Regions from separate parts of the Paenibacillus xanthanilyticus genome, predicted to be linked through region 3. Evidence: riboswitches for the same ligand, from Rfam matches in the RefSeq annotation. Region 3 holds a riboswitch; each other region holds the start of a gene.

The links. Region 3 has a riboswitch for cyclic di-AMP ahead of ACFSKT_RS14250 (3D domain-containing protein). Riboswitches for the same ligand answer to the same signal wherever they lie in the genome.
Region 1: another riboswitch for cyclic di-AMP. It lies ahead of ACFSKT_RS28860 (APC family permease); the one in region 3 lies ahead of ACFSKT_RS14250 (3D domain-containing protein).
Region 2: another riboswitch for cyclic di-AMP. It lies ahead of ACFSKT_RS30780 (C40 family peptidase); the one in region 3 lies ahead of ACFSKT_RS14250 (3D domain-containing protein).
Region 4: another riboswitch for cyclic di-AMP. It lies ahead of ACFSKT_RS16195 (KamA family radical SAM protein); the one in region 3 lies ahead of ACFSKT_RS14250 (3D domain-containing protein).

Annotation. Positions count from the first base shown of each region.
Region 1 is NZ_JBHUHA010000002.1:2,572,873-2,580,586, forward strand. It holds gene ACFSKT_RS28835 (response regulator) at 1-50, shown strand, start outside; gene ACFSKT_RS28840 (CheR family methyltransferase) at 58-888, shown strand; partial or broken gene ACFSKT_RS32690 (response regulator) at 913-1,758, shown strand; partial or broken gene ACFSKT_RS32695 (ATP-binding protein) at 1,825-2,481, shown strand; gene ACFSKT_RS28850 (response regulator) at 3,056-3,277, shown strand; gene ACFSKT_RS28855 (SDR family oxidoreductase) at 3,467-4,270, opposite strand; cyclic di-AMP (ydaO/yuaA leader) riboswitch at 4,622-4,793, shown strand; gene ACFSKT_RS28860 (APC family permease) at 4,951-6,783, shown strand; gene ACFSKT_RS28865 (LTA synthase family protein) at 7,220-7,714, opposite strand, start outside.
Region 2 is NZ_JBHUHA010000002.1:3,021,662-3,029,375, reverse strand. It holds gene ACFSKT_RS30800 (methyl-accepting chemotaxis protein) at 1-1,001, opposite strand, end outside; gene ACFSKT_RS30795 (YwhD family protein) at 1,297-1,833, opposite strand; gene ACFSKT_RS30790 (M1 family metallopeptidase) at 2,016-4,085, shown strand; gene ACFSKT_RS30785 (hypothetical protein) at 4,123-4,947, shown strand; cyclic di-AMP (ydaO/yuaA leader) riboswitch at 5,220-5,372, shown strand; gene ACFSKT_RS30780 (C40 family peptidase) at 5,377-5,877, shown strand; gene ACFSKT_RS30775 (hypothetical protein) at 6,135-6,578, opposite strand; gene ACFSKT_RS30770 (DEAD/DEAH box helicase) at 6,691-7,714, shown strand, end outside.
Region 3 is NZ_JBHUHA010000001.1:3,327,632-3,335,345, reverse strand. It holds gene ACFSKT_RS14265 (AraC family transcriptional regulator) at 112-987, shown strand; gene ACFSKT_RS14260 (HNH endonuclease) at 1,139-2,467, shown strand; gene ACFSKT_RS14255 (hypothetical protein) at 2,573-2,758, opposite strand; cyclic di-AMP (ydaO/yuaA leader) riboswitch at 3,061-3,325, shown strand; gene ACFSKT_RS14250 (3D domain-containing protein) at 3,426-4,106, shown strand; gene ACFSKT_RS14245 (polysaccharide deacetylase family protein) at 4,131-5,087, opposite strand; gene ACFSKT_RS14240 (alpha/beta fold hydrolase) at 5,272-6,234, shown strand; gene ACFSKT_RS14235 (methyl-accepting chemotaxis protein) at 6,333-7,583, opposite strand.
Region 4 is NZ_JBHUHA010000001.1:3,763,796-3,771,509, reverse strand. It holds gene ACFSKT_RS16210 (hypothetical protein) at 28-294, shown strand; gene ACFSKT_RS16205 (GH25 family lysozyme) at 381-1,316, opposite strand; gene ACFSKT_RS16200 (phosphatase PAP2 family protein) at 1,514-2,131, shown strand; cyclic di-AMP (ydaO/yuaA leader) riboswitch at 2,361-2,581, shown strand; gene ACFSKT_RS16195 (KamA family radical SAM protein) at 2,831-4,015, shown strand; gene ACFSKT_RS16190 (MDR family MFS transporter) at 4,226-5,767, opposite strand; gene ACFSKT_RS16185 (alpha/beta hydrolase) at 6,058-6,909, shown strand; gene ACFSKT_RS16180 (RNA polymerase sigma factor) at 7,009-7,593, shown strand.

The sequences.
Region 1 (7,714 bases), on a different contig from region 3:
TCAATATTGATCAACTGCTGTCATTGATGAGGGTGTGGTTATATAAATAACGAATGGATGGATAGCGACGCCAGCGAACGGGAGCGGATCGAGATCACGCTGCTTCTCGAAGGACTCTTTCAACTGTACGGCTATGATTTTCGCAATTACGCGTTCTCCTCGGTACGCCGGCGCATCTGGCACCGCGTCCAGGCGGAACGTCTGCCGAACGTGACGGCGCTCACCGAGCGGATTTTGCACGACCGCGAGACGATGAATCGGCTATTAGCGGATCTGACGATCCATGTCACCGAGATGTTCCGCGATCCGGAAGTATTCCTCGCCTTCCGCCAACATGTCGTGCCGCTGCTGCGGACGTACCCGTTCATTCGGATCTGGCATGCGGGCTGCTCGACGGGCGAGGAAGTTTACTCGATGGCAATCCTGCTCAAAGAGGAAGGCTTATACGACAAAACGCGTATTTACGCGACCGATATGAACGAACGCGTGCTCGATCTCGCGCGGGAAGGCGTATTTCCGATCGATCGGATGCAGACGTTCACCCGCAATTACATGGAGGCCGGCGGCAAAGACGCGTTCAGCCGGTACTATACCGCGCGCTACGACTCCGTCCTGTTCCATTCGGAGCTGAAGGAGAATATCGTCTTTGCCCAGCATAATTTGGTCACGGACCGCTCGTTCAACGAGTTCAACGTCATTTTCTGCCGCAATGTCATGATATATTTCAATAAAGAGCTTCAAAACCATGTGCATAGCCTGCTGTACGACAGTCTCAGCACCTTCGGGGTGCTCGCGCTCGGCACCAAGGAATCGATCAACTTTACGAAGCACGCGGACGCTTATGAAGAATTGGATGCCTACAGCAGGCTGTACCGGAAGATGAAATAGTAGAGGCAGGTGAACGTGAAGGCGATGGTAACATACGACGGACCCATTAACATCCTGCTCGTGGATGACCACCCCGACAATCTGCTCGCGCTGGAGGCCGTTCTCGGCGATTTGAATTACAACCTGGTCAAGTGCCTCTCGGGCGAGGAAGCGCTGCGCAGCTTGCTGCGGGAAGAATTCGCCGTTATTCTGCTGGACGTGCAGATGCCGGAGATGGACGGCTTCGAGACGGCGCGCCTGATCAAAATGAGAGAGAAGACGCGCGAGACGCCGATCATTTTCATTTCCGCCACCAGCAAGGAATCGGAGCACTTCTTCACCGGCTACGAAGTCGGCGCGATCGACTATATGCTCAAGCCTTTCGTGCCCCAGATCCTGCGGACGAAAATCGAAGGCTTCGTGCGGATGTACATCGGCACGAAGACGCTTCAGCTGCAGACCGAGCTGCTCCATCAGAAGACGCGGGAGCTGGAGAAAATGAACCGCGAGCTGATGCGCACCGCCTACCAGCTGAACAAAACGCAGGCGCTCGCCCGCGCCGTGCAGGAGACCAGCAGCGACACGATGGTCACCTTCGACCGCGAAGGGCGCATTCTGGCGGTGAATCCCGCGCTTACGGCGATGTTCGGCTATCTGGAGAGCGAAGTGATCGGGACGCCGATCGAGCACCTGATTCCCTGTTTCGAGGGCGGCGGCTTCAAGGAGCCGGAGGGGGATGCCAAATCCGGCATGCCGACCGGCAAGCGGATCGAGCTGGCGCCGATGCGCAAGGACGGCAGCCGGTTCCCGGCGGAGATTCAGGTCGGCGTCGCCACGGTGGACGACGACCGGATCTACGCCTGCACGATCAGCGATATGACCGAGCGGAAGCAGTTCGAGCTCGACCTCATGAAGGCGAAGGACGCGGCCGAGATCGCGGCGCGCGCGAAGACCGACTTCCTCGCCATGGTCAGCCACGAGATTCGCACGCCGATGAACGGCGTGCTCGGCATGACCGAGCTCCTGCTGGAGACCGGCTTATCGCCCGAGCAGCAGGATTACGCCGAGATTATCCATAAGAGCGGCGATGCATTGCTCTCGGTCATTAACGATATTCTCGATTACGCGAAGATCGAATCCGGCAAGCTCGAGGTCGAAGAGATGCCGTTCCAATTGGACCTCATCGTCTCGGAGACATTCGAGCTGTTCACCGCCAAGACGAAGCAGCTCGGTCTGCATCTTGCATACGAGCTGGATCCCGGGCTGCCAAAGATCGTCATCGGCGACGGACTGAAGCTTCGCCAAGTGCTGATCAATCTGGTCGGCAACGCGGTCAAATTCACCCCGAAGGGCTCCATTAGGGTCGAAGCGAAATTGGGCCGCATGGACGAGGACGCGATCGAAGTGCAATTCGCCGTGCACGACACGGGCGTCGGTATCCCCGAAGAGAAGCTGCCGCTGCTCTTCCAGCCATTCTCGCAAGTGGATACGTCGCTCACCCGGCGTTACGGCGGAACCGGCCTCGGCCTCGCGATCTGCAAGAACCTCGTCGAGCTGATGCGCGGCACGATTCACGTCGAGACGAATGAAGCCGCCGGGGCCACCTTCCGCTTCACGGTCACCGTCAAGCCATATGGCGAGGAAGGCTACTGGAACCAGGAGGAAGGCACCGACCTGACTCCATGGATGACGCCGCCGGGCTGGTTCCATGAGGCGCTGTCCGAAGCGGAACCGACCGTAGGCGCGACCGAGCCCCCGGTTGACGCCCTAACCTTAGTCGGCTCTGCCGATGCGATGGTGCTGGAGGCAAGCGCGGCTACGCCTGGCTTGACCGCTACCCTGCCGGCGGGCACCCCTGCCGCAAGCGCGGGCAGACCGTCCGCCAGAGCCGAGAGGCCGGGCCTGGAAGGCCGGGCGCCTTCGCGCATTCCGGAGATTAGCTTCGCCTCGTTGTTCGAAGCCGGCAGCCGGGAGCTCTCCTGCACGCTCGAGGTTATCCCGGAAGAGACCTCGCCGGCGATCGGCGCCGCGGCGCCGCAGGTGCTGGTCGCCGACGACAACGAGATCAACCAGAAGCTGACAATTGGCATGCTGGAGAAGCTCGGCATCCGGGCCGATGTCGCCGCGGACGGCGGGGGAAGCGGTGGCCAAGTCGGCCGCCAACCGGTATGCGCTCATTCTGATGGATATGCGCATGCCGGTCATGGACGGACTGGAGGCGACCCGGCAGGTGCTCGCCGCGAACGAAGCGCCCCATACGCCGGTGGTCGTCGCCATGACAGCCAACGTCCTGCCTGCCGACCGCCAGCGCTGCCTGGAAGCCGGCATGGCCGATTTTCTGGCCAAACCGCTGCAATTCGAAGCCGTTAAGCGGCTGCTGCAGCGTTACCGTTTGCTTGACACCATGTAGGGTAAGCGAGGATTTTACGGAGGTTTGCATGGCAAGAAGGGCTGTTCCGGCACGTCATCGCGAGATGACGACGTGCGGAAGCAGCCCTTCTTTGGTTGCGGCGTGAATTCGGCCCAGCCGGGACAACGCGTCCGCTGCTTGCATCCGCCAGCCTTCTTTCGCCGGCAAGCGGATGCGGCGGCACGACGCTTAGCCCCGCAGCAGCGACTCCGCGCCGTCGACGAACACTTCGGTCCCCGTGATATGATTCGACTCGTCGGAAGCCAGGAACAGCACCAGATTCGCGACCTGCGCCGGCTTGCCCGGACCATCCTCGAGCGGCTGATCGCCTTCTGGGAACTCCATCGGGATCGTTACCTCGTCAAGCTCCGGCTTGCGGTCCGTGTTCTGGTCGATATGCGTCGTGATGGCGCCCGGGCAGATCGCGTTGACGCGAATGCCGAACTTGGCCAGCTCGAGCGCGGCCATCTTCGTGAAGGCGACTTGTCCGGCCTTGGACGTGCTGTAGGCGCTGAAGCCGATGTTCGAGAAGACGCGGTTGCCGTTGATCGAGCTCGTGACGATGATGCTCCCGCCGTTCTCCTTCAATGCCGGAATCGCGTGTTTCACCGTCAGGAACGTGCCTTTGAGGTTAATATCGATCGTCGTGCCGAATTCCTCCGGCGTCATCGTCTCGATCGGCGCGAGCACGCCGTTGATGCCCGCGTTGGCGAATACGATATCGAGCCGCCCCCATTTCTCGGCCACCTTCCGGTACGCCGCCTCCATGTCTTCGCTGCTCGAAATATCCGCGCCGATCGCAAGCGCTTCGCCGCCCGCCTTCTCGATGCGCGCCAGGACGGCCGATACCCGGTCCTCTTCCCGGTCGAGGAGCGCCACCTTCGCGCCCTGCTCCGCCAGACGCAGCGCCGCGGCGCGTCCGATGCCCGATCCCGCGCCGGTGACGACCGCGACCTTCCCTTCAACTCTCCCCTGCCCGTTTGCTTGTGCCATATCCCCTGCCCCTTCCTAACTAACTTGGACTGTGCTTCCATCTAATACCCGTTTGGTATTTCCCAAAAACACGACCGGCTATTCAGGCAGCCGATTGCTCGCCGCGAGAGAAGCCGCCCGCAGACCGAGGTCTGCCGCATTCCCCCTCGTTTACCGGCCTTGCCTTGTTTGTAGGTCTTCCAGCCCGTTTTCAGCGAAAAGGCGAAAAACGCCGCGATAAAGACAGCTTGGCTGCGATAACGACGCATGTAAGCGCTGCTTCCGTCCGAATCCGCCTTACACCCGGGAGCGGCCGTTTCTTCGTCCTTTTACACCCTGCGCGCCACGGGAGTATGATAGCTTGCGTACAGCATCCAACATTCGCTGAATTTCCGAACAGGAAAACGGGGGAACCAAACGCGACGCCGCAAGCCGGCGCTCGCAGGGGTGAATCGGCATCCGCGCACGAAGCGCGCAGGCCGTAGGGCGACTCTAACCGCCCGAATCCGTCAGCTAACCTCGTAAGCGTTATTAGAGGGGGGTAAAACTTAGGCGTTCGCACGTTGAACGCAGGGGTATTTCCTCTGCGTTATTTGGCATGCCCCCAAACGCGGTCCAGGCGCAGCATTCTTTTGTAAAGCCGTTATTTGGACGCGCGCGGGCGCGGGTAAAGAAATGACAATGACATTCTCCGGGTGGTGATGCGGGTGTTTACTGCACTCAAACGTTTATTGATCGGGCGCCCTCTGAAATCGGCTGAGCTCGGCGAACAAAAACTGAACAAAACGAAGGCGCTGGCGATTCTGTCCTCTGACGCCCTCTCCTCGGTCGCTTACGGACCGGAACAAATTTTAATCGTGCTGATGACCGCCGGCCCCATCGCGTTCTGGTATTCGATTCCGATCGCGATCGGCGTGCTGGTGCTCCTGCTGGCGCTTATTCTGTCGTACCGGCAAATTATCCATGCGTATCCGCACGGCGGCGGCGCCTACGTCGTCTCCAAGGAGAACCTCGGCATCTTGCCCGGGCTCGTGGCCGGCGGCTCGCTGCTCGTCGACTATATCCTCACGGTGGCGGTCAGCGTATCGGCCGGTACGGACGCGATTACGTCCGCCTTTCCGTCGCTGCATGACTATACCGTGCCGATCGCGATCGCGTTCGTTTTGTTTATCACGGTCTTGAATTTGCGCGGGGTGACCGAATCCGCTTCGGTGCTGGCGTACCCCGTCTATCTATTCGTGCTCGCGCTGTTCATCATGATCGGCGTGGGCATCTACGACATCGCCAGCGGCCATGTGCCGCGCGAGCTGCATGCTTCCCTCGGCACGCCCGTCGCGGGTATCAGCCTCTTCCTGCTGCTGAAGGCGTTCGCCTCGGGCAGCTCCGCCCTGACGGGGGTAGAGGCGATCTCCAACGCGATCCCGAACTTCAAGTCGCCCGCGCCCAACAACGCGGCGAAGACGCTCGCCGCGATGGGCCTGCTATTGGCGCTCCTCTTCTCGGGCATCGTCTTCCTGGCGTGGTATTACGGGATTACGCCGCACCCCGAGGTGACGGTCGTCTCGGAGATCGCGGAGCAGACGTTCGGCCGTAACGCGATGTACTTCGTCATCCAAGGCACGACGGCGCTGATCCTCATCCTAGCGGCCAATACCGGCTACTCCGCGTTCCCGCTGCTGGCGGTCAGTCTCGCCAAGGATAAATTCATCCCGCGGATGTTCACCGTGCGCGGCGACCGCCTCGGGTATTCGAACGGTATTCTCATGCTGGGCTTGTCGTCGATTCTGCTCATTATTCTATTCAAGGGCCAGACCGAGCATCTGATTCCGCTCTACGCGGTCGGCGTCTTCATTCCGTTCACGCTGTCGCAGACCGGCATGCTATTGAAGTGGATTCGCGAGAAGCCGAAGGGCTGGGGGCTCAAGCTGGCGATCAACGGCATCGGCGCGCTCATCTGCCTTGTCGTGACGCTGATGTTCTTCTTGACGAAATTCCAGCAGGTCTGGCCGGTATTGGTCTTCCTGCCGCTCATTATTTTGCTCTTCCGCCAGATCCGCAAGCACTACGACGCCGTCGGCGACCAGCTCCGCCTGTCCACGTGCGAACCGCCGATCACGATCGAGGGCAACGTTATTATTGTGCCGGTGGCGGGCATGACCCACGTCGTGGAGAACTCGCTGCGTTATGCCAAATCGCTGAAGCCGGAGCAGATCATCGCCGTCCACGTCCCGTTCGAGCGCGAGGAAGAGGCCGTCTTCGAGGAGAAGTGGAAGCAGTGGCAGCCGGACGTGCGGCTTGTCACGCTGCATTCCCCGTACCGCAGCATCATCCAGCCGCTGACGAAATTCATCGATACGGTGCAGCGTAAAGCGGGCGAGATGAACGTGCAGGTGACCGTCGTCATCCCGCAATTCATTCCGAAGAAAGGCTGGCACCATATTTTGCATAACCAGTCAAGCTTGCTCATCCGCGCGCATCTGCTGTATCGCCGGGACGTCATCATCACGACGGTGCCGTATCATTTGAAGAAATAAGGGGGGCTTCCTCCCCCTTCCCCCTCCGCTGAGGGGAACCAAGCATATGCTTCCGAAGTGCGCTTTCCGTTGGAAAACGCTCAGACTTCGCCCTCTGGACTCCCTATTTCGTGCTGGCATATTTGTTCCCGGTCGGCGGGTTGCTTCGAGCTGGCACGCTTTTGTCCTCGCGGACAAAGCTTCAGTAGACGCTTTTCCTTAACCCAACAGCATGGCCCTCCTAAAGAGGGCAACCAAAGAGCCCGGCCCAGCGTATGCTTCCGAAGCACGTTTTCCGCCAGAACACTCTTAGCTACCTTCGCTTTCGTCCGCTTCCGCGGACGCGCTTTACGTTTTAGTTTCAAAATGGTTAGTTGCATCATTTCCTAAACAGCAAGAAAGCAGGGACCCCATGGGTACCCTGCTTTTTTTATCGTATGGGTGAGACTGCATGCCCCTACTTCTCGCGATCGGGCAGCTGCTCGACGTAGCTGTCCGAATACTTCAGCAGGTTCAGCGCGCTCTCGTAATCTTGCTCCGTCACGCTCTCGACCGGCTTGGCCTCGCCGCCCGTCAGCGGGTATTCCACGCCATCCTCGAACCCGACGCCCGGAATGTACAGCGATTCCCCGCTCAGGAATGAGCCCGACGGCAGGTAGTAGCGCTGCGGGAGCACATTGCGTGTTTTCTGGTTCAGCAGATCCTGTCCAAAATGAATATGGTCCCCCAACGAAATGCCCAGCAGGTTCATCGCCGTCGGCATGACGTCGGACTGGCCGCCGATCTGCTGCTGCCGCGACGGGTACGTCACGTTGTCGCCTGCGATGATGAGCGGGATGTTGATCATGTCATGGTACGTATACGCTCTGCCGTAGATCTCTTCCATCAAGCGCTTGTCGCTGCTGTCGAGGGAGTATTTGGGCAGGCCGAGATGGTCGCCGTAGAGGAGCAG
Region 2 (7,714 bases), on a different contig from region 3:
AAGAAGATGAGCACCAGCAGCAGCACCACGCCGACGATGGCGATCATCGTGTCGCGCTCGACTTCCATCTGGTCGATCCGCTTGTCGATGAGCTTGCCAAGCAGGACGAGCGCCTCGTCGTACAATGCCGACGCCTCGTCGACCGCCTTCGTACCGTCGGCGAAGAAGGAGGAGGAACCTAAGCTGTTCTTGCCCGAAAGGACTTCCTGCATGACCAGGGCGCTAAGTCGCTGCGCCGCCTCCGTGCTGCTTCCGACCCGCTTCTCCATGGAGCCGATGTCCGCGCTGCCGTCCATCGCGTTACTCCAGTCGTGGCCGATTTCGTCCACCAGTCGGTCTATGGCATCCGCTTGCTTGACCAAACTCAGCTGCGCGTCCGGTGTCATCGGCTCTCCGGCCAGAATCGAACGGCCGAGTCCGCGCGCGAGCGCTTCGTTCTCCATCAGCGACGGAAGCCGGTTAATGATCATGTTGACGAGCGAGAAGGAGCTGAGCTCCGGGTCCATCGTCATGTTCGAGCCGTCGGAGATATCGACCTGCATCTCCAGCAGCTGTTGAATCAGTTTGATATGCCAAGCCACGCTCTCGTCTACGGTCAAATCCGCGTACTGCTGCTCCAGCAGCGCCCAACCGGATTTGAAGCTGCTCCACTGCGCGCTCGTGCCGAATGCCTCGCCGTACTTGGCGTCCATGGCGTCGACAAGCCCGATGCGCTGCTTCATCTCGGCTTTGATCGCCTCGACTTGGCTGGCCGCCAGCTTGCTGCCGTTATCAACCATGGTGCGGCTCTTCTGCATCTGCATCATGAGCGTCTTCACGGGCGCAAGATACGTGACGCCGTCGCGTTCCTGCTTCGACACTTCGATCGACGATTGCAGCGTGCGGAACAGATCGACGGACAGGATTGAGATAGGGATGAGGACCAGCAGTCCGATCAGAAGGAACTTTTTAACATAGGACAATCGGTTCATGATGTATACAAACGGAGCGAAGACTTTCACGATAGCTCCCCCTTCGATGATTATAGTACTAGTTTAATAGGGGAAACCGTTTGCATCAACAAAAATTGACACGAATTTTCGCTTCTCGACCTAGTGAGTTAGACCCATTCCTACTAAAAATAGGATTTGAAAACCATTCCTTATCCGATTGTTCCTTGCCTAACCAAATAACGGCTGCCATCGTGCATGCGTTGCACGGATTTGGGCGGCGGGGCAGCCCTGCCGAAACGTTAAAAAAGAGCCTCTGATGCCGCGTCGGCACCAGAGGCTCTCCTCCCGTTCCTTATTTATAAATCTACGCCAACGCTTCCTTCAGCACGTCCGGCGAATTCGCCCACCACTCCGCGTTATGGCTGACGAGCAGCCCTTTCAGCGCGGCCCTCTCGTCGGCCGTCAGCTCATCCAGCATGTAGCGCCGCTTGATCGCGTAGTCCAGCCGATTCACGTGGTCGGCGAGAATCTTCCATCCGCGCTTCGCTTCCGTATCGATCAGCATCGGGCAAGCGGTCGCGCCCGCGTAGTACGAACCGTGCTCGTTGCGGTCGACCGCGACCCATACAATGTAGCACAGGCGTCCGTTCGGCGTGTCTTCCTTGTTCGGCGTGAACTTGATGCCGCGTTCGATCTTGCTCTTGGCGTGCATCGCGCCTACATCTATATAAGCCTCTCCGTTATCGATCATGACGCAGGACACTTGGCTCAGGTCGATCGTGCCCGCGCCGAAGCCCTTGTGCGCCTTGTTGCTGACGACGTTCAGCGCGAGCTGCTTCTTCTCCTTCTTCGGCGCTTCTTCCCCCGCCGCCGGCTGCTGGCCTTGCTCTTGTTCAGACATCTATTCCAGGCTCCCTTCCCTTTGAAAACCGCGCTCCGAATGCGCGGCTCTACCTTGCTTAAATCCAATATTGGCGCGGGTTTGCCCCGCATGTCCACACATTAATTCCATTTTAGCTAATAATCCTGGAAAAGCAAACATATACATGCCTTAGATGCTTGTCAACGGGAGGGAATCGTTCAATGACGCCACGTCTTGCCAAACGCTTACTGCTCTTCGCCGTCGCCGCCGCCCTGCTCGGCGTATCGGCGCGGGAAGGGTTCGGGGATGCCTGGGTATCGCAATATACGTACGCGTTCGCGCCTGCTCAAACGGATGCTTCGCTTACGGCCAAGCCCGAGCCGGTCCAGACCGCGCCGAAGCCGGCGACGCCCGCGGTCCCCGTTCCCAAAACGACGCTCCCCCAGACGAACGCGCCCGTGCCGGAATCGGTGCTCCGGCCGAAGCCGGTCGCGCTCAGCAAACGCGTGGTGGAGTACCACATCGACGTCAAACTCGACGAACAAAGCAAATCGCTCACGGGCGAGCAAACGCTCACATGGACAAACCCCGGCAAGTCCGCCGTCTCGGAGATGTACTTCCACCTCTATCCGAACGCGTTCGAATCGCCGGAGACCAGCTTCATGCGGGAATCGGGCGGCCAATTGCGAAGCGACAAGGCGACGGCGGACGGCGTGGGCAGCATGACGATCGATTCGCTCCAAACCGAAGGAGGCGACAGCCTGCTGCCAAGGCTGCATTACGTGCAGCCCGACGACGGCAACGCGAGCGATAAGACGCTGGCCAAGCTGCGTCTGCCCGATGCGATCCCGCCCGGCGGCAGCGTCACGCTGAGGCTCGGCTTCACGGTCAAGCTGCCGCAGGTGTTCGCGCGGATGGGCTACCACGACGATTTCGTCATGGCCGGACAATGGTTCCCCAAGCTGGCCGCTTACGAGACGGCCGGCATGCGAGGCCGGACGGCCGACGGCTGGAACGCGCACCAGTATCACGGCAACTCCGAGTTCTACAGCAACTTCGGCATTTACAACGTGCGGATTAACGTGCCGGCGGACTATACGGTCGCCGCAACCGGCTTCCAGACGAAACCAACTAAAGCGGACGGCGGACGGCGGACGTTCCAGTTTTACGCCGACGACGTGCACGATTTCGCCTGGACCGCTTCGCCCGACTTCATCTATAGCGAAGAAGCCTACTCGACGACCGGCATTCCAGGCGTCCGCATTAAGCTCTACCTGGATCCGAAGCACGCCGAACACAAGGAACGCTACATGCATGCGGCCAAATCCGCGCTCGGCAAATTCGCCCAGTGGTATGGCACGTATCCGTATTCGACCTTGTCCATCGTCGTGCCGCCGGAAGGCGCGGGCGGCGCGGGCGGGATGGAATACCCGACGCTGGTTACGAGCTTCGAGGCCGATTCTCCCGATCCGTCCATCGACAGCCTGGAGCGCACGGTCGTGCATGAGATCGGCCACCAATATTGGTACGGCATGGTCGCCACCAACGAGTTCGAGGAAGCGTGGCTGGACGAAGGCTTCACCTCGTACGCGGAGGACAAAGTCATGGAGAGCGCCTACGGCATCGAGCCGAATCTGACGCTGGAAGCCAGCTATATGACCAACCCGGCCCCGCTCAAGCAGCTGTCATGGTCGTATCACAGTTCGGACAGCTATGCGGAGAACGTGTACATGCGTGCCAAGCTCGTGCTGATCGGCATTGAGAAGCAGGTTGGCGCTTCGACGATGCGCAAAATTTTGCGAACCTACTTCCAGAAGTATAAATTCAAGCACCCGTCCACGGCCGACTTCCAAACCATCGTCGAGCAGGTGACCAAGACGGAGTGGGACGAATATTTCAGCCATTTCGTGTACGGCAAAGATATGGCCGACTACGCGGTCGAATCGATCGCCGTGCGTCCCGTCGCCGAGAACGGGGACCGTCAGTATGAATCCACCGTGCTGGTCAAGCGGCGCGGCGGCGCCAACGGGCCCGTCCCGGTCGTGCTCCAGTTCGCCGACGGCACGACGATGCCGAAGATCTGGGAAGGCAGAGAAAGCCAGATGGTGTTCAAAGTGGTGCACCCTTCCCCGCTGCTCTATGCAACGGTGGACCCGGACTACGACAACGTGCTGGATAACCGGCATATCAACAATTACTTGAAGGCGGAGGTGCCGGAGAAAACGCGCACCCGGTGGGGAATCGGCTTAACGAAGCTGATCGAAGGCTTGTTTGCATCGCTGGCCTGGTAACGGGCGGCTGGATAGACAACGAAAGGAGGATCGAGGCATGAGGCGGCATTTAAAGCAAGGCTGGTGGCTGACGGGACAGCACTTTTTCATCGTCATCGTCCTGTTCCTGTACGAACTGTTGTGGGGCTTCTTCCTCTACCGGACCATCGATTCGATCGTGACGCCGCTGCTGCAGCGGTATCCCGGCGCCGAGGCCGGCGAGGACGCGGTAAGGCTGTTCTTGACGGAGGCGCAGTTCCAACTGATGAAGACCGACCTCATTCATCCTTATTTGTGGCTGTTCGCGACGCTGCTGGCCGGGCGCATGCTGATCACGCCTTTGGTCAACGCGGGTCTGTTCTATTCTCTTCACGCATCGGAGAGCGAAGGCGGCACGCGTTTCCTCGCCGGGATCCGCGCAGCCTGGAAGCCGGTTATGCTGCTCTACTTTCTCGAGGTCGCGCTGACGATCGTGCCGGGCATCTGGCTGGTGCCGCGTCTGTATGACGCGCTGATCGCAAGCGACACGCTCGCCGAGCTGAGCGCGAGCGCGCTGCCGCTGGCCGGCGGATGGTTCGCGGGGGCCGTGCTGCTGCACCTGCTGTTCCTGGCCATGCAGTTCGGCGCGGTGACGGGCAAAGGCGCCTTGGGCGGACTGGGCGAGGCGGCGAAGAAGCTGCTGCCTTTCGCCGGCATCTCCCTCCTCATGTGGGCGATCGGGCTGCTGCTCAGTCTCACGGCCGCCTCGGTGTCGATGCTGTGGGCCGGGCTGCTCGCACTGATTCTGCACCAAGGGTTCCACTTCGTGCGCACGATCATGAAGGTATGGACCGTCGCGGCGCAATTCGCGGCCTGGCAGTCGAATGAAGCCAAAGAAGGTTGAGAATTGAAGGCGAAGGGCAGTGCCGACAAGGTGCTGTCCTTTGCTGTTGGATTAGGAAGCTTGCGCGTGAAACGAAGGCGTATCGGGAAGGTTCGTGCCTGTATGGGGGCGCTAAGCGGAAGAACTGTCGATTGGACGGACGACCCTAGTAGGGAAAGAGAAAAAACGATACGATATAATAGCAAAAAAGTTGCACTCTTAGAATTCTAATGTGTGAACAAACTGTGAACTTAGAAGGGAAATTGTGAAAATGATCGAATTCATAACGCGGAATGAAAAAAATGCCGAATTCTCGCAAGAGAAACGGGGGAACCATCTTTGGGTGAATTGATCCCGGCGGATGCAGCAGCATACGCCCGAGGCGATCATAGGGTACCTTCAACCGAACCCCACAGCTAACCTCGTAGGCACCGGAAGGGGTTTCTATTCTTGAAGAAGTTTTCTGCTCTGCTGATTGGCCTGGCCATGATGCTCACGTTCCAAGCTGGAAGCGCATTCGCGGATTCCAAAATGGACGGCGTTATCGCCAATCTGATCGGCACGCCATACAACTATGGCGGCACCACGACCAAGGGGTTTGACTGCTCCGGATTCACGATGTACGTCTTCAAGAAATTGAACGTCTCGATCCCGCACGCGTCTTCCTCTCAATCCAAGCTGGGCAAGAAAGTGGCGAAAGCCGACTTGATCCCAGGCGATCTCGTATTTTTCAATACGAGCGGCAAAGGCATTTCGCATGTCGGCATTTACGTTGGAGACGGTAAGTTCGCTCACTCGTCTTCCAGCAAGGGCGTAACTATCAGCGGACTTAGTGATTCCTACTATCAGAAGCGCTATGTCACGGCCCGCCGCGTTATGAGTCCTGAAACTTTTGAGAAATATGCCGACGAGCCGTCGGACGAAGTGGTCGACACGACTGACGTCGACTAACTCGCGACCGGGATCAATCGCCCCCGCGATGATCCCAAACAACGAGCCGCCGTGTTTGTTCCCCCGGACAAGCACGGCGGTTTGCTGTTCCGCCGCGCGTGCCGGTATTAGTTCTTCTTCACCACTCGCGGCGACCTATGAAACAAGCCAGGGTCCATGATCACCGGTTTTTCAATAATTATTTGATTATTCGGATAATTTGAAGGGTAATATCATGCGTGGGCATATTGCGCGGGAAAGTCGCCGCTTATGCTTCGTTAACCATACGATCTACGGCCGTGAGCGCCGATCTCATAACGGACCCACCAAAACGTCCGCCCGACCTGTACGTCCAGCGCCGTCCCCACCTCCGCGAACAGCTGATGCAGCTCAAAAGCCGATGAGCACCCTTCGCCCCTTCGGTCGGCAATGACGACCATCGCCCCTTCTCCTAAACGCGCGTGCCACGCCTCCAGAAAGGCATGCCGCTCCTCGACCTTCAGTTCGCTCATGCAAAAGCAAGCCAGTCCCGCTTCATAGGTGCCCGATAGGCCTGTCAATTGGCCCGACCGGATCGTCTTGGTCGCCGGCGGCAGCAATCTCGGCGTTCGAGGTCCCGCGACGCGCAGCACCCGCCTGCCTTCGAGCGCGCGGCTAAGCGCATCCTCGACCTGCCTCCATTCGTTCCATCTCTCTTCCAACGTCTCCCGCCATCTTTGCATACATACCCTCCCGATTGGTGTTACTTCTAAAGGTATGAGACGCCGCTCAGTTTCTGAACCAAAAACAGGTATAATGAGAGCATCACTTCTTCCTGAAAAGGAGCTGACTTCGATGCCTTCTTCCTCCGATGCGCTGCAAGGCTTTCATCCTATCCTGGCCGGCTGGTTCGACCGCGCGTTCGGCGAGCCGACCGACGTCCAGCTGCAGGCATGGGCGTCCATTCGAAGCGGCGCGCATACGCTGATCGCCGCCCCGACCGGGTCGGGCAAAACGCTCGCGGCGCTGCTGCCCTGCCTGGACCTCATCGTCCGCGACAAACAAGCGTCCGGCGGCAGCTGGTCCGGCGGCGTGCGCACCTTGTACATCACGCCTTTAAAGGCGCTCAACAACGATATCCAGCACCATCTGGTCGGCTTTATCTCGGAGATTGAGCAGTACGCGGGCGAACGGGCCGCGGAAGGCGGGAACGGCGGCGAATGGCCGGGCGTCACGACGGCCGTCCGTACAGGCGACACGCCTTCCGCCGAACGGGCGCGCATGGCGCGAAGGCCGCCCGAGGTGCTCGTAACCACGCCGGAATCGCTGTATTTGCTGCTGACCTCCGCGAAAGGACGGGCCATGCTGCGGACCGTCCGCTCCGTCATCGTGGATGAGATTCACGGCATCGCCGGAGACAAGCGCGGCGCGCATTTGACGCTCTCGCTCGAGCGGCTGACCGCGCTATGCGAGCACCGCGTTCAGCGGATCGGCGTCTCGGCGACCCAGAAGCCGATGTCGCGCATGGCGAGATTTCTCGGCGGGTGGGAGGCTGCGGATAGCATGGCCGAGCCGGATGATCGAGCTAGTCAAGGCTTGCCGGATAACGATTCGCCGGTCTCTGCGAATTGGACTGCTGCCCGCCTCGGCGAGGAGACGGATGACGCGCAGCCGCTTCGGCACGCGCTGGGCTACCGACCACGGCCCGTCTCGATTATCGAGAGCCTGATGGCCAAAACGATGCACGTGCGCGTGACGATGCCGGACTTCAGCCGATTCGCGCAATCGCGCGAGGCGGCGGTGTGGACGCCGATCGTCGAACGGCTCCTGCAGCTGATGGCGGGCGCGACGTCCGTGCTGCTTTTCGTGAACAGCCGGC
Region 3 (7,714 bases):
TATTCATGTATGTAAGCACTTTCCCATAGGCGATACTAGGATGTTGCATTTATTTTATGCTATGATGCTAGCAAGAGAAATATAATATAAGAACAGGCGGTATATGAGAATATGGAACAGAATGTCCGCCGAACGGAATACGTGGTGAACGGACAGCTCCGTCGGTTTTTGTTCGCGCTGGGCGAGCAGGACCTTCCGCTGTACGTCGAGAGCATCGGCATGAACCCGGAACAGGAGCCGATCGAGCGCCGCTCCGGCTATCCCGTGTTCCACTGGCTGCAGACGATGGCCGGCGAAGGCGAGTTCGAGCTGTCGGGCAGAAGCTTCACCCTTACGCCCGGCAACGGAGCGTTGTTATTCCCCGGCGTGCCGCATGCGTACGCGAAGAAAGGCAAAACATGGACGACGCTGTATTTGACCTTTGGCGGCACGTTGGCCGAGGCGATGCTCGCGGCGCTTGATATCCGCCATACGGAGTGGTTTCATTGGAATGAAGACGCGCCGATCACCAAGCAGCTGTTCGAGATGATCGATTCGGCGGAGCATGACGAGGACCGCACGGGTCTTGATGCTTCCGCGCAGCTCTATCGGTTCATCACGACGCTCAAGAAATACGGCCAGACGGGCGGGCGCTCGTCGTTGTTTCATCATTTGGAGAAGCTGGACCCGCTGCTGCAGTGGCTGGAGGAGCGCTTCGGCGATCCCGAGATCGGGCTCACGGATATGGCGGACCGGCTGCAGATCAGCCCGCGGTATTTGAACGCGCTGTTCCGGCAGGCATTCGGCATTACCGCCTACGCCTACTTGATCCGGCTGCGCATCCGCAAATCGAAGGAGATCATGAGCCGGGGCGAAAGACGAACGGTGAAGGAAATTGCCCTCGCCTGCGGGTACCGGGACCCGAGCCACTTCATCGCCGCCTTCGGCAAGACCGAGGGGATGACGCCCGAGCAGTTCCGGAAGCTGCAGGGCTGGGCGGCTCCATGACTTCGTTTTACGCTTTTATATGAACTTGCAACTTGCATGGCCTGTGTGCGAAATGCGCCGCGCCGTTATAGAAGGCGCCGCCGTTTCGCCTTGGCTAGACAAGGTTAAAACCGGATAGAATTCAAGGATCGAAAGAACGGAGCGAACGGAAATGGAAGCGAAACGATGCGGAGCATGCGGCTTGGAGAAGCCGATCACCTCCTTCACGAAGCGTTCCGGACGAAGCGGCCGGCGCGGGACGTGCCGTTCCTGCCAGCGCAAGCGAGGACGGGAAGTCGAAGAGGGACCGGCGCTGGCCGACGAGGCAACGCGGGATAGCACCGGAGATGGCCTGACAGGTCATGCCGCGGTAGCGGCGTACCAGAAGCTGGGTCCGGCGCCGAACGGCCAAGACCGGATTAACAGCGTTATTCCGGCATCCTCGGCGCATGACGAGGGCTTGGAAGCCGATGAACCGATTCTCTCCAACGCGGATGGAGACGCGGACAGGGCCGGAGCGCAGTCCGGTGCAGACGCCGAACGCGGCGCGGCCGAGAAGCCGCGCAAGCGCAAACGCAAACGGAGAAGACGGAAGAAGCGCGAGCCAGCGCCGCTTGAATCGGCTCTGCTCGCGCAGCCGCAGGCCGAAACGGAGGCGCGCGAGCCTGACGAGCGCTCGGGAGATCAAGAAGGCGGGTTAATCCCGTTATTGTCAGAGAGCGAAAGGTCCGCCGGCGAGAGCGATGTCGCGATGGCGCTTGAAGAAGCCGCCGCGCCGGAGCCGGACGGGGAAGCCCCGGCGCGCAAGAGGAAGCGCCGGCGTCGCCGGCGCAAATCCAAGTCGAAGCCGGTCCAGACGAGCGCCCTGCCAGACGGCGGCGAAGAGCGGGCGGAAGCCCAATGGCTGCTTCCGGATCAGGATGGCGACGATACGTTCGCCGGCGAAGCCGATTGGGTGGATTCGCAGGCGGAAGGCGTCGACGGCGCCGACGGAGACGGGACGCCGTCGCGCAAGCGGAAGCGGAGGCGGCGGCGCAAGCGCAAAGCAGGCGCCGACCAAGCCGCGGCGCCCGCAAGGCCGCAGGTCAGGCCGCCTTACAGGCGGATCGTGCCGATCAAAGGGCCGTTCAAATACGACGTCGCGCTGCTGAATGACCGGGGCACCGGACTTATTCGTCTGCGCGGTCGGCGCGAGACGGGCAAGCGGTGGTCGACGGAGATTCCGACCGAGATGGCGATCCGCATGGTATCGGAAGGGGCGGCCGGTATCATCAACCCTTCGCTCATTCACAAATTGTACACGAAGACGGATTTCAGGCTGCTCATCCTGCAGCGCGACGATTATATATGCAAGTACTGCGGCCGGTTTGGCGATACAATCGATCACGTCATGCCCAAATCCAAGGGCGGATTATCCACGCCGGATAATTGCGTGTGCGCCTGCGCGGAGTGCAACCTGAAGAAGGCCGACCATTTGGATTTTGTCTTCGACGACTTTTGAGCCGCGCGCGAACACACCGCCGCGCCATGCCGGATAACGATAAAAACACCGCTTGGGCCGGAGGTTTCCGCGATGGAAACACGCTGGCTTTGGCGGTGTTTTGCATTAGCGCATCGGGCGGTTGGAGGGGCCAAGGAAGGGAGCTGTAACCGCATGAAGGCGGCTGAACCAATTGGCGAACGTGCGCTTATAACGGCTTGCCTCCACGGAGAGCTCCGATTTGGCTTCGTCTCGTCCTTCCTGCAGGGTACGGATGGCCTGTCTTCTGTACTCCGATTCGAATGTCATCATAAGCGAATCCTCCTTGGCTATTCATGAGCCGTTTGAATTGCAAACGCTTACACTTTAATTATACATAATATTCAGATTATTTAAAGCGTGTTCAACCATTCCGAATATTATGCAGGGATTTATCCATTTCTGGAATTTTGAAGGTTGAATAAATCCGATCCGGATGAACGGAAATTCCTCTTAGCGACTGCTGGGAGCCATTTTTTCTTGCGCGTCAAACGTATATGAACCCTGCACTTCTACGTGTCGGGGCGCTGACTGCCGCAATTTACCGGTAGGAATCGGGCTTGGGACGATGTAACGTTTTACACGAGCCGAAACTTAATCGTACGGGGGATCTACGGAACCTATCGCAAGCCGATATTTTCCGCCGTGTTCGCGCATGACGACACGGATTCTGCGTTTCGTCCGGGGCTGTCCGCTAGACCGCAAGGTCGTTCGTAGGGCAGCTGAAGGATGGAATCGCTTGGGGTGAATCGCGAGGCGCAAAAGCCATGCACTCGCGTAGGGTCGAACTCCTCGACCCGAATCCGACAACTAACCTCGTAGGCCACATGCTGGAGCGGAGCGTTCGCGGGCTGTAACGGGCCGCGGTTCCGTTCGCGTTGACGAGAGGCGAGCGTCGCGAATGACGGCGCGTTTCTCGTAAATAAAGGAGGTTGTTCATATGTTTACGTTCAAATCATGGAAAAAAACCACGGCAGCCGCTGTTCTCGGGCTTGCGCTGCTCGCCTCGGCTGGCACCGCAAGCGCGGATGCAGCGTCGCATAAAGCGACGGATACCGATACGTTCTGGAGTTTGTCCAAACGGTATGGCGTCTCGGTGGAAACGTTGATGAAGGCAAACCCGACGGTCAATCCGCTAAACATCTACGCGGGTCTTGCGATCACGATTCCCGATGGCAACGGCAAGCCGCAGCAACCTGTTGCGAAAGCAAAAAGCGAGCCGATCGCGAGCGCAATACCGGACCAACTTCCGGCGGCAGCGTCTGAGCCAACGCTGACGGTGAAAGGCAAAGCCGTGGCTTACACGGACGCGCACCACGTCAAAGCAAGTGCTTATACGGCCGCCGCGAGCGAGAACGGCCAGTGGGGCGCCGTCGATTATTTCGGCAATCCCCTGAAGGTCGGAACCGTCGCGGTCGACCCGAGTCTTATTCCGCTCGGCACCAAATTGTACGTGACCGGGTATGACTACAACGGTCTGCCGGTTGGCGGCATGTTTGCTGTCGCGTCCGACATGGGCGGCGCGATCAAAGGCAACCGCATCGATATTTTCGTCTCGTCGTCGCAGCAGCAGGCGCGCACGTTCGGGTATCAATATGTCCATGTGTTTGTTTTGAAATAGCACGAGAAGAAAGGCGACTGCGCTTTATGGCGCGGTCGGCCGCGAGCGCTGCTCCGCTTTATGGGGTTGCGCTTTTTGCGTTTGGCCTTGATGCGACGGATGCCGTTTCGGGCGAGGCGAACGGGCGACCGGCCGACCGAGCAGCTCGGGCAGCGACACGATCGTGTAGCCTTTCTTGCGCAAATATTGAATCAGCTGCGGAAGCGCCTGTACCGAGCCGGATAGATTCTGCGTCGGGCCGCCGCCCGCATGCTGCAAAATAATCGATCCCGGCTGGAGCGTGCTTTTGATATTGGTCATGATGCGCGCGCTGCCGATGCTGCGCCAGTCTTCCGAGTCCACGTCCCAATTGACGACGGTATAGCCATTCGCCTGCGCCCACTCGATCTGCTTCGGCGTAATGGCGCCGTACGGCGGACGGATGTAGCGAGGACTGTAGCCGGCTAACGAGCGCAGCAGCAGATCCGTTTGGGCCACCTGTTGACTGAATTGGTACACCGAGATTTTCGGGAAGACCGGGTGATCGTAAGAATGGTTGGCGATCATGTGTCCTTCCTTGCGCATTCGCTTTACTATGGCCGGATAAGCTTTGGCTTTCGAGCCGAGCACGAAAAATGTGGCGCGAACCCGGTATTTCGCCAGCATGTCAAGCACCTTCGGCGTATATCGGGGATCGGGGACGTCGTCGAACGTCAGCGCGACCTTCATGCTGCCGCGCGAGCCCCGGACGAAGAACGTCCCCGGGTACCGCCGCTGCAGCTCGATCCACGAGTAGGAGTCCGCAGAGCGCTGGTCTCGTCGCGAATCGGCCATCGCTTTAAAGGTGGATGTATCCGACGGAAGCTTGGTTGCCTCAAGACTTCTCGCGGCTTCGCTAATCGGGGTGGCGGAAGCCGTGCACGCCTGCATAGCGAAAAGGAGGGCGAGGACGGTAAGCCATCTTCCTGCAGCCGAATTCCGGATGCCGTCTGCATTACCCATCGGTCTCCCTCCTTTCGGTGGCGAGGTGCTGTTTGATTCATTTTCCCGCCAAGGCGACTCGAACATGCATCGGAGATTTTGATTAATTACAGGAAATCGCCGATTTTAATGCTTTACACGACCTCGCCGACGGGCTTAACATGAGAAAATCAGGAAACCAATCCATGTGTGAAGGAGAATGGAAATGCCGCAAATCGATATGCCGTTCGCGCAATTGCAAACGTATTCAGGGATCAATCCGAAGCCAGACGACTTCGAACAATACTGGGAGGAAGCGCTAAGCGAAATGCGCGCGACGGACCCGCAGATCGAGCTGGTTCCGAGCGCGTTCCAAACGCCTGCGGCGGAATGCTTCGACTTGTATTTTACGGGCGTCGGTGGTGCCCGCGTGCATGCGAAATACGCGCGACCGCGCGGCGCGTCCGAGCCGCATCCGGCCGTCCTGCAATTCCACGGCTATACCGGCAGCGCCGGCGACTGGACCGAGCGTCTGGCTTACGTATCGCTTGGATTTTCCGTGTTCGCCATGGACTGCAGAGGTCAGGGCGGCTCTTCGGAGGACGCGGGCGGCGTGAAGGGCAACACGCATCACGGGCATATTATCCGGGGGCTGGACGATAAACCGGAGAATCTGCTGTTCCGCGGCATTTTCCTCGATACGGCCCAGCTTGCTTCGATCGCCATGGACATGGAGGAGGTTGACGAAACCCGTGTGTACGCGACCGGCTGGTCGCAAGGCGGGGCGTTGACCATCGCATGCGCGGCGCTCGAGCCTCGTATCCGCAAAGCGGCGCCGGTCTATCCGTTCCTTAGCGACTACAGACGGGTGTGGGAGATGGATCTGGCGAAGGATGCCTACGAGGAGCTGCGCGGATACTTCCGCCGATTCGATCCGCAGCACAAGCGGGAGGACGAGGTGTTCACCCGTCTGGGCTACATCGACATCCAGCATTTGGCGAATCGCATTCAAGCCGACGTCGTCATGGGCGTGGGTCTGATGGATACGATCTGTCCGCCGTCGACCCAATTCGCGGCGTATAACAAGATCCAGTCCCGCAAGCGGCTGGAAGTATATCCGGACTTCGGCCACGAAGGACTGCCGGGTCTGCATGACACGATCATTCAATTTTTCCTGAGCGAAGAATAAGGGACTGCCGGCCGTCGGCATCCAACGACCGCTGTACGAACGCCAAAAAAAGCGCCCTCCGGATTGCACTGGAGGGCGCTTTTTGGCGTTGTGGCATCTTAGACTTTAAAGACGGACATCGTGCGCTGGAGCTGATTAACGTGCTGCTGCATGCGCTCGGTTTCTTGAATGACGGATTGAACGGACGCAATCTGTTCGTTCATCGAAGCGGCTACCTCCTCGGTACCTGCCGCCGACTGTTCCGTGATCGCCGAGATGTTCTGGATCGTCGACGAGATGCGTCTCGTGCTCTCCAGCATCGCCGCGCTGTCGCGCGCGAACTGGGAAATTTGTTCGCTGATGAATTTCACGCTGCCGATGATCTCCGCGAACGATTGCTCCGTTTGATGAAGGGCCTCGGTCTGCGTCTTGACGACTTCTCCGTTGACCTGAATGCCGGTGATCGCTTGCTTGACGGCGGCGTCGATGCTCTTGACGAGCGTGAATACTTCCTTGGTGGCCGCGTTCGATTCCTCGGCAAGCTTGCGAACCTCCTGCGCGACGACCGCAAAGCCGCGACCGTGCTCGCCTGCGCGCGCCGCTTCGATGGAAGCGTTGAGCGATAGCAGGTTCGTCTGTTCCGCAATCTCGGAGATCGTGTGCGTAATGGCGGAGATGCCGTCTGCTTTATGTGCCAAATCTTCAATGGAAGCGGCTACATTTGCGGTCGCGTCGACGTTGCGTTTCATTCCTTCAGCTTGGCTTTCGACCGCTTGGCGGCCTTTGTCCACGAGCGCCAGCGCTAGCTCCGAGCGTTCGTTCATCTGCTTGGTCGCGTCGGCGTAGCTTGCGAAGCTTGCTTCGATCTCGCGGATCGAGTCAGCCATGACGTTGATGTCGGCCGAGATTTCGGCTGCGCCCGTAGCCAGCTCTGTGGCGGACGTCGTGACCTGATCCATCATTTGCTTCAAATCGGTATTCTTGTAGTAGATCGTGCGGCTGGAATCGTTGACGACGCCCGAGATGCCGGATGTTTCTTTCAAGATGTCGCGGATTTTGCCGACCATGCTGTTGAAGGAATGGCCGAGTTCCCCGGTCGAGGAGACGTCAAGCGTCTGCGTGAAGTCGCCTTTGGACACGGAATAGGCGGCATTCCTCAGTTCTTCGAACGAATGCGAGAGCGTCTTCTCGAAGAAGAGAACGACCGGATACGTGACCGCGGCCATGACGGCGATGATGACAAGACCGGCCCATACATTGCCCCCGAAGACGAGAAGCGCGATAAGCAGAAGTACGGCGAAGAGGACGACGTTCGAATAAAATCCAACCATGAGCTTCTTGCGGACGGATAAAGCATGCAGCCATTTCATAGACCGACCCAGGCCCCTTTCGTTTGTCACTATATAGGTATCTTTTCCCTTATTATATCACCGGCGCAGGGATTGTCTATATTTGTCTAAAAAGTGGCGAACGGGTCGAATTTCCGGTGCAGAAAAGCTCG
Region 4 (7,714 bases), 440 kb from region 3:
AAATCTTGAAAATAGGCGGTCTGAACAATGGCATTCAACCCTAAAATTACGGACATGCAAGTGTCGGATATCAATGACAAAACGCAACTGTACCAGTACGTTGTGACCCTTCAGGACAAGTCGAAGTATCGCTTGTTTCTTAGCAAAAATCCGGAGTGGAACTTGCAAGCGGCCAACCGCCTGCTGAACATCCCGTGCCCGATGTGCCGTAAGGACTACTACTGCAAGTGCATGGATAAGCACCTCGACAAGCTTGAGGCCGAGTTCCTGTCCAAGATCGAAGCGCAAGCGTAAATTTCCCGTTACGCAACATAGAGCCGCGCCCGCCGAGCAGCATTGCTGCCAGGCGGGCGCGGCTTTTATGCGTGGCGGGACGGCCCCTAACCGCGATAGTAAATGTATACTTTCTTCGTCTCGCCATCCCAATACGCGTTGCCGCCCAGCAAATTCGCGGCGGTGCGGACGGGGACGTACGTCGTCGAATCGATGACGGTGAAGTTGGTGACGGTCGTGCCGCCGAATTGCGGCTGTTTCTGCGCGTTGTCCCACGTGACCGGATTGCCCGTCGCCGCGCCGACTTGGCGGAGCGGGGTGTAGACATGGCCGTCGATGCTGCATCCATAGCCGGCCAGCTTGTCGTTAATGACGATTTTGATATTATCCGGCTGCGTCGTGTCGACGTCGTCCACCTCGGTGTGATCGCCGGTATATTGATCGAAGAAAGCGCGTTCCATCACATTCAGGTCGACATTGCCGCTAATGCCGTCTGTCTGCCCGCTCTGCGAATATTGGAAGACGGCCCAGCGGTTCCATGTGCTGTTGGCCATCGGCCTATTCACGCCGTAGTGGGCGATCCAGAGCGGATACTCGGCGAGCTCCTTGCCCAGATAAGACCGCGCGAAGCTTGCGCCCGAGTAGATCATGACGGGATGTCCGGTCTGCCTGCGCACGTCCTCGAGCCAGGCGTCGACCCAGTCGGTGAGCGCCGCCGCGCCGATGGAGGACGCCGCGCCTTCCACGTCGAGCACGTGGGGGAAATCGACGTCGTATCCGCTGATCGTACCGACGAAGTGCGCCGCTTCGGCGGCTGGGGTATTGCGCTCCGGATGCGCATAGTGATAGAACCCGATTTTCACGTCCGCCGCCTTGGCGCCCGTGACGTTGCGTTCGAACCGAGGGTCGGTCGAGCTGTTGCCCTCCGAAGCTTTGATGAAGGCGAACAATTTGCCGGCCGCTTTGACCCGGTTCCAATTCACGTCGCCTTGATACCTACTAACGTCAATGCCATCGACATTGCTATCGCTTCTCGCCTGCATATCGCCATCCTCCTTATTAAGATCAGTCTATGCGGCTCGTCGCGCTTCCGACACGGCCAGGCTGCCGGGCGGGAAGGAATGTTGCGGGAGGATTTCATACTTGCGGGCGCTTATCCTATAATAAATATTTGTAAACGTTCCGGCCGGACCCGGAACCGGAACCGGATACCTAATTTAGCTTGGGGGTTCTTATTATTATGCTGTGGTGGGTGTATTTGATTTTGGCGGCAGCGGGGTTTCAAGGGCTAGCGATGCTCGTGTCGCGCGAGAAATTAATGCGGTTCGACTTGGCTGTCATCGACTTCATTCAAGGCTTGGAGTCCCCGGGATTTACGGCGTTCGCCAAGACCGTGACGACGATCGGCTCGGGCAAGGTCGTCATACCGCTCGTGCTGGCGACGGCGGCCGTGCTCTTCGTCGTGCTGAAGCACCGGAAAGAATTAATTTTGCTCATCGGCGGCATGCTCGGTTCGACGCTGCTGAACGAAGGGCTGAAGCGGCTTTACGAGCGCGCCCGGCCGGATATTCACCGGATTATCGAGGAGACGGGCTACAGTTTTCCGAGCGGACATTCGATGGCGTCGTTCACGTTCTACGGCCTGCTGACGTATTTGCTGTGGCGCCATATGCCGTCGAAGCGCTGGCGCGGCGTACTGATCGCGTTCAGCGTGTTCATGATTCTCTGCATCGGCATCTCCCGCGTCTACCTGGGCGTGCATTATCCGTCCGACGTGCTCGGCGGGTATTGGGTCAGCGCCTGCTGGCTGGCTGTCTGTGTCAAATTGTTCCGCCGCCTGGGGCATGTGCGCCGGTAGCGAATGTCTGACCCGCACAAAGCCGTAGCACACCCGGCTTCCAGCGATGAAAGCGAGTGTGCCTACTTTACCTTATGGGGGTATACGCTTGGATTATGACCGCTCTCAAACAGGGCGGTCATTTTTTATGCGCCATTAGCTGCGGAGGAGGCGATGGGGCCGGAATAACGCTTGGCGGGGGAGGCGGATGTCCGAATATTCGTTTGACAATTCTGACAGATGGGGGTACACTTAGCGTACGCTTAATTCCCGTGACGCCAAGGATCGGGAAGCGGGGGAACCAATTTCGGCCCCGTTGACGCTCCGCTTGCCACGTGCAAGAGGAACGCTGCGGCCGGAACGCTTGCAGGTTTAATGATCTGCGGGCAGGGGCGAATCGTTACGCCGGTAACGTAGGGAACCATCTATCCCGAGTCCGTCAGCTAACCTCGTCAGCAGAAGATGGGTCCCGTGATCAGCACCAACTTCGCTCACATTCAGGAGACCCGAACGAACGGGTCTTTTTGTTATTTCCTGAAGACCCGGTTTCAGTCCGATGGCTTGTCGCGCCGTGCGCGCGTAAGGCTTTCGGGCGAATGCGCTGGTCTTTTTTTCTCTGGAATGAAACACGCGACGCCGCTGCATTAGACGTCAACCGTTTCCCTTGCAACACTTTTAGATCATCCTACCGATCATTATACGAGAAGGAGGTTTCTGCCAATGCCAAGCCAGGACCCTATGAATCCGGCCGTCATCCAGGCATCTGCCGCCCTAGCCGGCGGCCATCAGCGGACAGACGACGTCTTCCCCCGCCTTCCCGAGGAATCGGATTATTACGCGACGCTGATCGATTGGAACGACCCGCATGATCCGCTTCGCCAGCTGCATGAGCCGCTGAATCGGCTGAACGGGCGCACCGGGGCGATTCCGCCGCACGACGGGCTGCAGGACACCGTGCCGGGCTGCCAACATGCATTCGGGTCGAGCGCGCTGCTGAACATCGCGCCGGAATGGTTGGCCGATACGGCCAATCTCGAACCGGGGCTCGCATACATTGCCAGTCATCCGGAGATTAACCACGTGCTGCTTAACGGATTCGACGGCTTTGGTCTCTCGATGCAGCAGCTGTCGATCCTGCTTGGCCGGCTTCGCGCGATTAGCCACGTGCAAATCATCCGGTTGGCGACGGAGCTTCCCGTTCGCCAGCCGCGGCGCATTTACGAGAACGAGGCGCTGCTGGAGCTGCTGCGGACGCATTCGACGCCCGAGCGACGAATCTATGTGATGGCGCATATTACGCATCCCCGGGAATTGACCGCCGAAGCGAAGTTGAGCTTGGAAGCGCTGCAGCAAGCGGGCGCCATCGTCGTCAACCGGACGCTGCTCCTGCGCGGGATCAACGACGACGCCGCGGTGTTGAGTGAGCTGCTCGACAAGCTCGTTTGGGCAGGCATAGCGCCGTATTATTTGGCCATGGCGAACCCGAACGGCGCGCACGAGGCACATGCGCTCCCGCTTGTCCGCGCCTATGAATTGGTCGAGGAGGCGAAGGTCCTTACGACCGGCCTCGGCAAACGGGTACGCTTGTCAATGAATCATGCTTCCGGCGTCGTCGAAGTGCTGGCCGTCGAGGATGGCCGGGCCTATTTGAAGTTGTATCGGTCGGGCGACGCGAGGCAGGGGCGTTTCCTCATGCGGGATTGCGGACCGGAGTTGACCTGGTTCGACGAGCTGCATGGGACGGAGTCGGAAGCTAGCGCGGCGGCGGAATCCGAAGCCAGCGCCGCTCTGGAGACGGGCGGAGATCTCTGGCTGGAGCCCGCCCCGGACGTGCGCATCGACTGGAAGCAAGGCGAGCGCAGCGAAGAGATCGTCTCGATCAACATGATGCCGATCGGAGACTAAGCGGCCGAGCAGGCTCGCGCAGCGCCGGATCCAGGCAAGGAACAACCGACGAGCCCATGCGGCCTGTCGGTTGTTCGTCATTCAAACGCAGCTGCGCGCGACAAAAGGCCCGGAACCGACTTGCGGTTCCGGGCCTTGCTTATCTCTGGTATGAAACTTCCTACCGCCGCCAGAGGACGGCGATCGTCTTGTTATCTTGTGCGGGCGGCGTTAATGAGATGCCGCGTATTCGGCTTCTTCGGCCGCCGGGTCCATGCGTTCCTTGCTCATGATCCACGCGCAGACGAGGGCGAGCGCGGCGGGAATGACGCCGATCGCGAACGTGAACGTAATCGAGGACGAGAGCCCCTCCGTGACTTTGTCGAGCACGTCGCCCGGGATGTTCTGACGAACCGCCGGGTTGAGCAGCGCATGCGGATCGCTGAAGTCGAGCCCTTCCGGCACGGTCTGACCGGTGCCGGCGAACGAGTCGGTCAGCTTGCGCGTCAGCGCGTGGCTCTGCAGAATGCCGAAGATCGTGATGCCGAGCGTCATGCCAAGCGAGCGCAGGAAGTTGAGCGTCGAGCTCGCCGCTCCCCGCTGCTTGGCGGAGAAGGAGTGAATGGCGGCGTTGCTCAGGACGGAGAACGAAGCGCCAATGCCAAGACCGACCAATACCATGTACGCCGTCACCGTCAACCGGGACGAATCCGGCGACAGCGTCGTCAGCAGGGCAAGACCGACGACGAGTATAAGCAGCGTCGGGAGCATGATCGAGCGGTAAGGCAGCTTGGTGAGCAGGAAGCCGCCGCCCGTGGCGGTGACGACGGAGCCAAGCATCATCGGCAAGAGCACGAGGCCGGAATTCGTCGCGCTGCCGCCCAGCACGCCCTGAATGAAGATCGGGATATACACCGACGCCGTGATGAACGCCGCGCCGCTCAGCATCGCGATCAGGTTGCTTGACGCGTACAGGCGGTTCTTGAACATGCTGAACGAGATGATCGGCTCTGCCGCGCGCGATTCGATGAACAGGAACGCGATGCCGAACGCCGCGAAGCCCGCGAACAGGCCGAGTATCTCGCCGGAGCTCCATGCATACTCTTTGCCGCCGAGTTCCAGCGCGAAGATGAGACAGACGATCGCGCCGATGAGCGTGATGGCGCCGAACCAGTCGATCGGTTGTTTGCTGTGCTCGTGCGATTCCTTATAGAAGAACGCGATCATCGCAAAGGAAATCAGGCCGAGCGGCAAGTTGATGTAGAAAATCCATTCCCAGCCGATGTAGTCGGTGATGTACGCGCCGAGCAGCGGGCCGAATATGCTCGACATGCCGAAGACGGCGCCGAACAGACCGCCGAGCTTGCCGCGGTCCTGCGGCGGGACGGCATCGAACATGATCGTGAAGGTGATCGGGATGAGCGCGCCCCCGCCGATGCCTTGGATGACCCGGTAGAGCGACAGCTCGACGATCGAATCCGCGGTGCCGCACAGGATCGAGCCGATCATGAAGACGATGATGCCGAAGACGAAGAAGCGTTTGCGCCCGTACATGTCGGACAGTTTGCCGAAGATCGGCATGCCAGCCATTTCGGCGACCATGTAGGCGGAGGTGACCCAGACGAATTTGTCCAAGCCGCCCATCTCGCCGATGATCGTGCCCATCGAGGTCGCGACGATCGTGTTGTCCATCGATGCCATTAAGATGGCAAGGAGGAGGCCGGCGATAACGACGCCGGAGGATTTAGGTTTGGTGCTTATTTTCGTGCTCATGTAAGGGTGGATTCCTTTCTCGCTTGGATTGGTCCACGTGTGTCGGTCGTGGAAGTTTCCATAATTGACCTTCACATATGATACCTTGGAGCCGCGTAATTTAAAACAGTTGTTTTTCGGCTAGTTTTAGTATAGCCGTCTATACCTGACAGCAGTTTGTCAGGGTTCCAACGAGCGGACTTCATTTTATTTCGCGATGGCGGCGTCCCCGCTTGACCGGAAGCGAATGGGGGTGGGTATACTAATGAGAGAAGGTCATCTGCGAGATTGGAAAAAAGGAGGGCGGATGCATGATTCACAAGGAGCTTGATTGGAAGGCGGCGGACGGCACGCGCATGTACGGCTGCGCATGGACCCCGGAGACGGGCGCGACCGTCAAAGGCGTCGTAGGCCTCGTGCACGGCATGGGCGAGCATGCGGGGCGTTACAGCCACGTGGCCGATATGCTGACGGCCGACGGCTGGGTCGTGCTCGCGTTCGATCAGCGGGGGCACGGACGAACGGAAGGCAAGCGCGGCCATACGCCGGCGTACGAGGCGCTGCTGGAGGGTGTGGACTGGCTGCTGAAGCAGGCGGCCGAGCGTTATCCGGACGTGCCGCGCTTCTTGTTCGGGCACAGCATGGGCGGCAACGTGGCGATCAATTACTTGCTGCGCCGGCAGCCGAACCTGTCGGGGGCCATTATCACGGGGCCGTGGCTGAAGCTGGCCTTTCAGCCGCCGAAGCTGGCGGTCGTCGTAGGCCGGATCGTGGAGAAGGTGTACCCGGGCTTCTCGAATGCGCGCCCGCTGGCCGTGCAGAACTTGACGACCGACCCGGAGATGGCCAGACGGTATATCGAGGATCCGCTTGGGCACGGGAATATTACGGCGGCTTTCTTCTTCGGCGTGCAGCAGGCGGGGCAGTGGGCGCTTGCGCATGCTGCCGAGCTGAGCGTGCCGACGCTGCTCATGCACGGCGGGGACGACAAGGTGACCTCGATGGAGGCCAGCAAGCAGTTCGCCGAACGCGCGGGCGATATGTGCGAATTCATGGCCTGGCCGGGGTTCAAGCACGAGCTGCACAACGAACGAGGCCGAAGCGAGGTATTCGCTGCCATGCTGCTATGGCTGAACGCGCGGCTCATCGCCGTTGAAGCTTAAATCACAAGGCCATCCTCGGCGGCCCCCGCGGACATCGGTTGTTCACATTGCGCTGGTACACTGGTAGCAGACGAACTTGCAACCGGGAGGGGAAGCGCGATGCCGCCGTGGATGATCGAATTTGAGGATGCCGTGACGCCGCATTTTGCGCATCTTCGGACGTACTGCCGCTATTTGACGGCCAATGCATGGGAAGCCGAGGATTTGTTTCAAGACGTCATGCTGCGCGCGTACCAACATTACCGCAAAGACGGCGAGTTCCGGCATCCGCGCTCCTTGTTGTACAAAATCGCCCGCAACCTGACGATCGACGCCCATCGCAGAAGGCGCGGCGTGCACGTCCCGGTGGATGAAGCCATGCAGCATCCGAGCCACGACCCGAATTACGCGACCATGCGGGGAATGATGGAATGGATGGCCGAGACGCTGTCGGAGCGCGAGGTCGAGATGCTCATGCTGGCTGAGGTGCTCGGGTATTCCTACCAGGATATCGCGCAGCGGCTCGGATGCACGGTGCCCGCGGTCAAAATGGTGCTGCACCGCTCCAAATCCACGCTCCGCAAGCGAACGGCCGCGTCGTATGAGACCGGCTTCAGGCCGGAGCGCCTGGGGCCTGCGCGCCAAATGGGCGAACGCGCGCTAGCCGTGGAACGCTGGACGGAGGCGCTGATGCGGCTGGGTTAAGCCGGATGGCCCGCATATCGCGAGAACGGGGCAGGCCGGATGGGAATCCGTACTTCCCGGACATGAGAGCATGCTCCGTATTTTGCGGGGCTGCTTGCATCCCTCCTGCACTTCTCCGCCG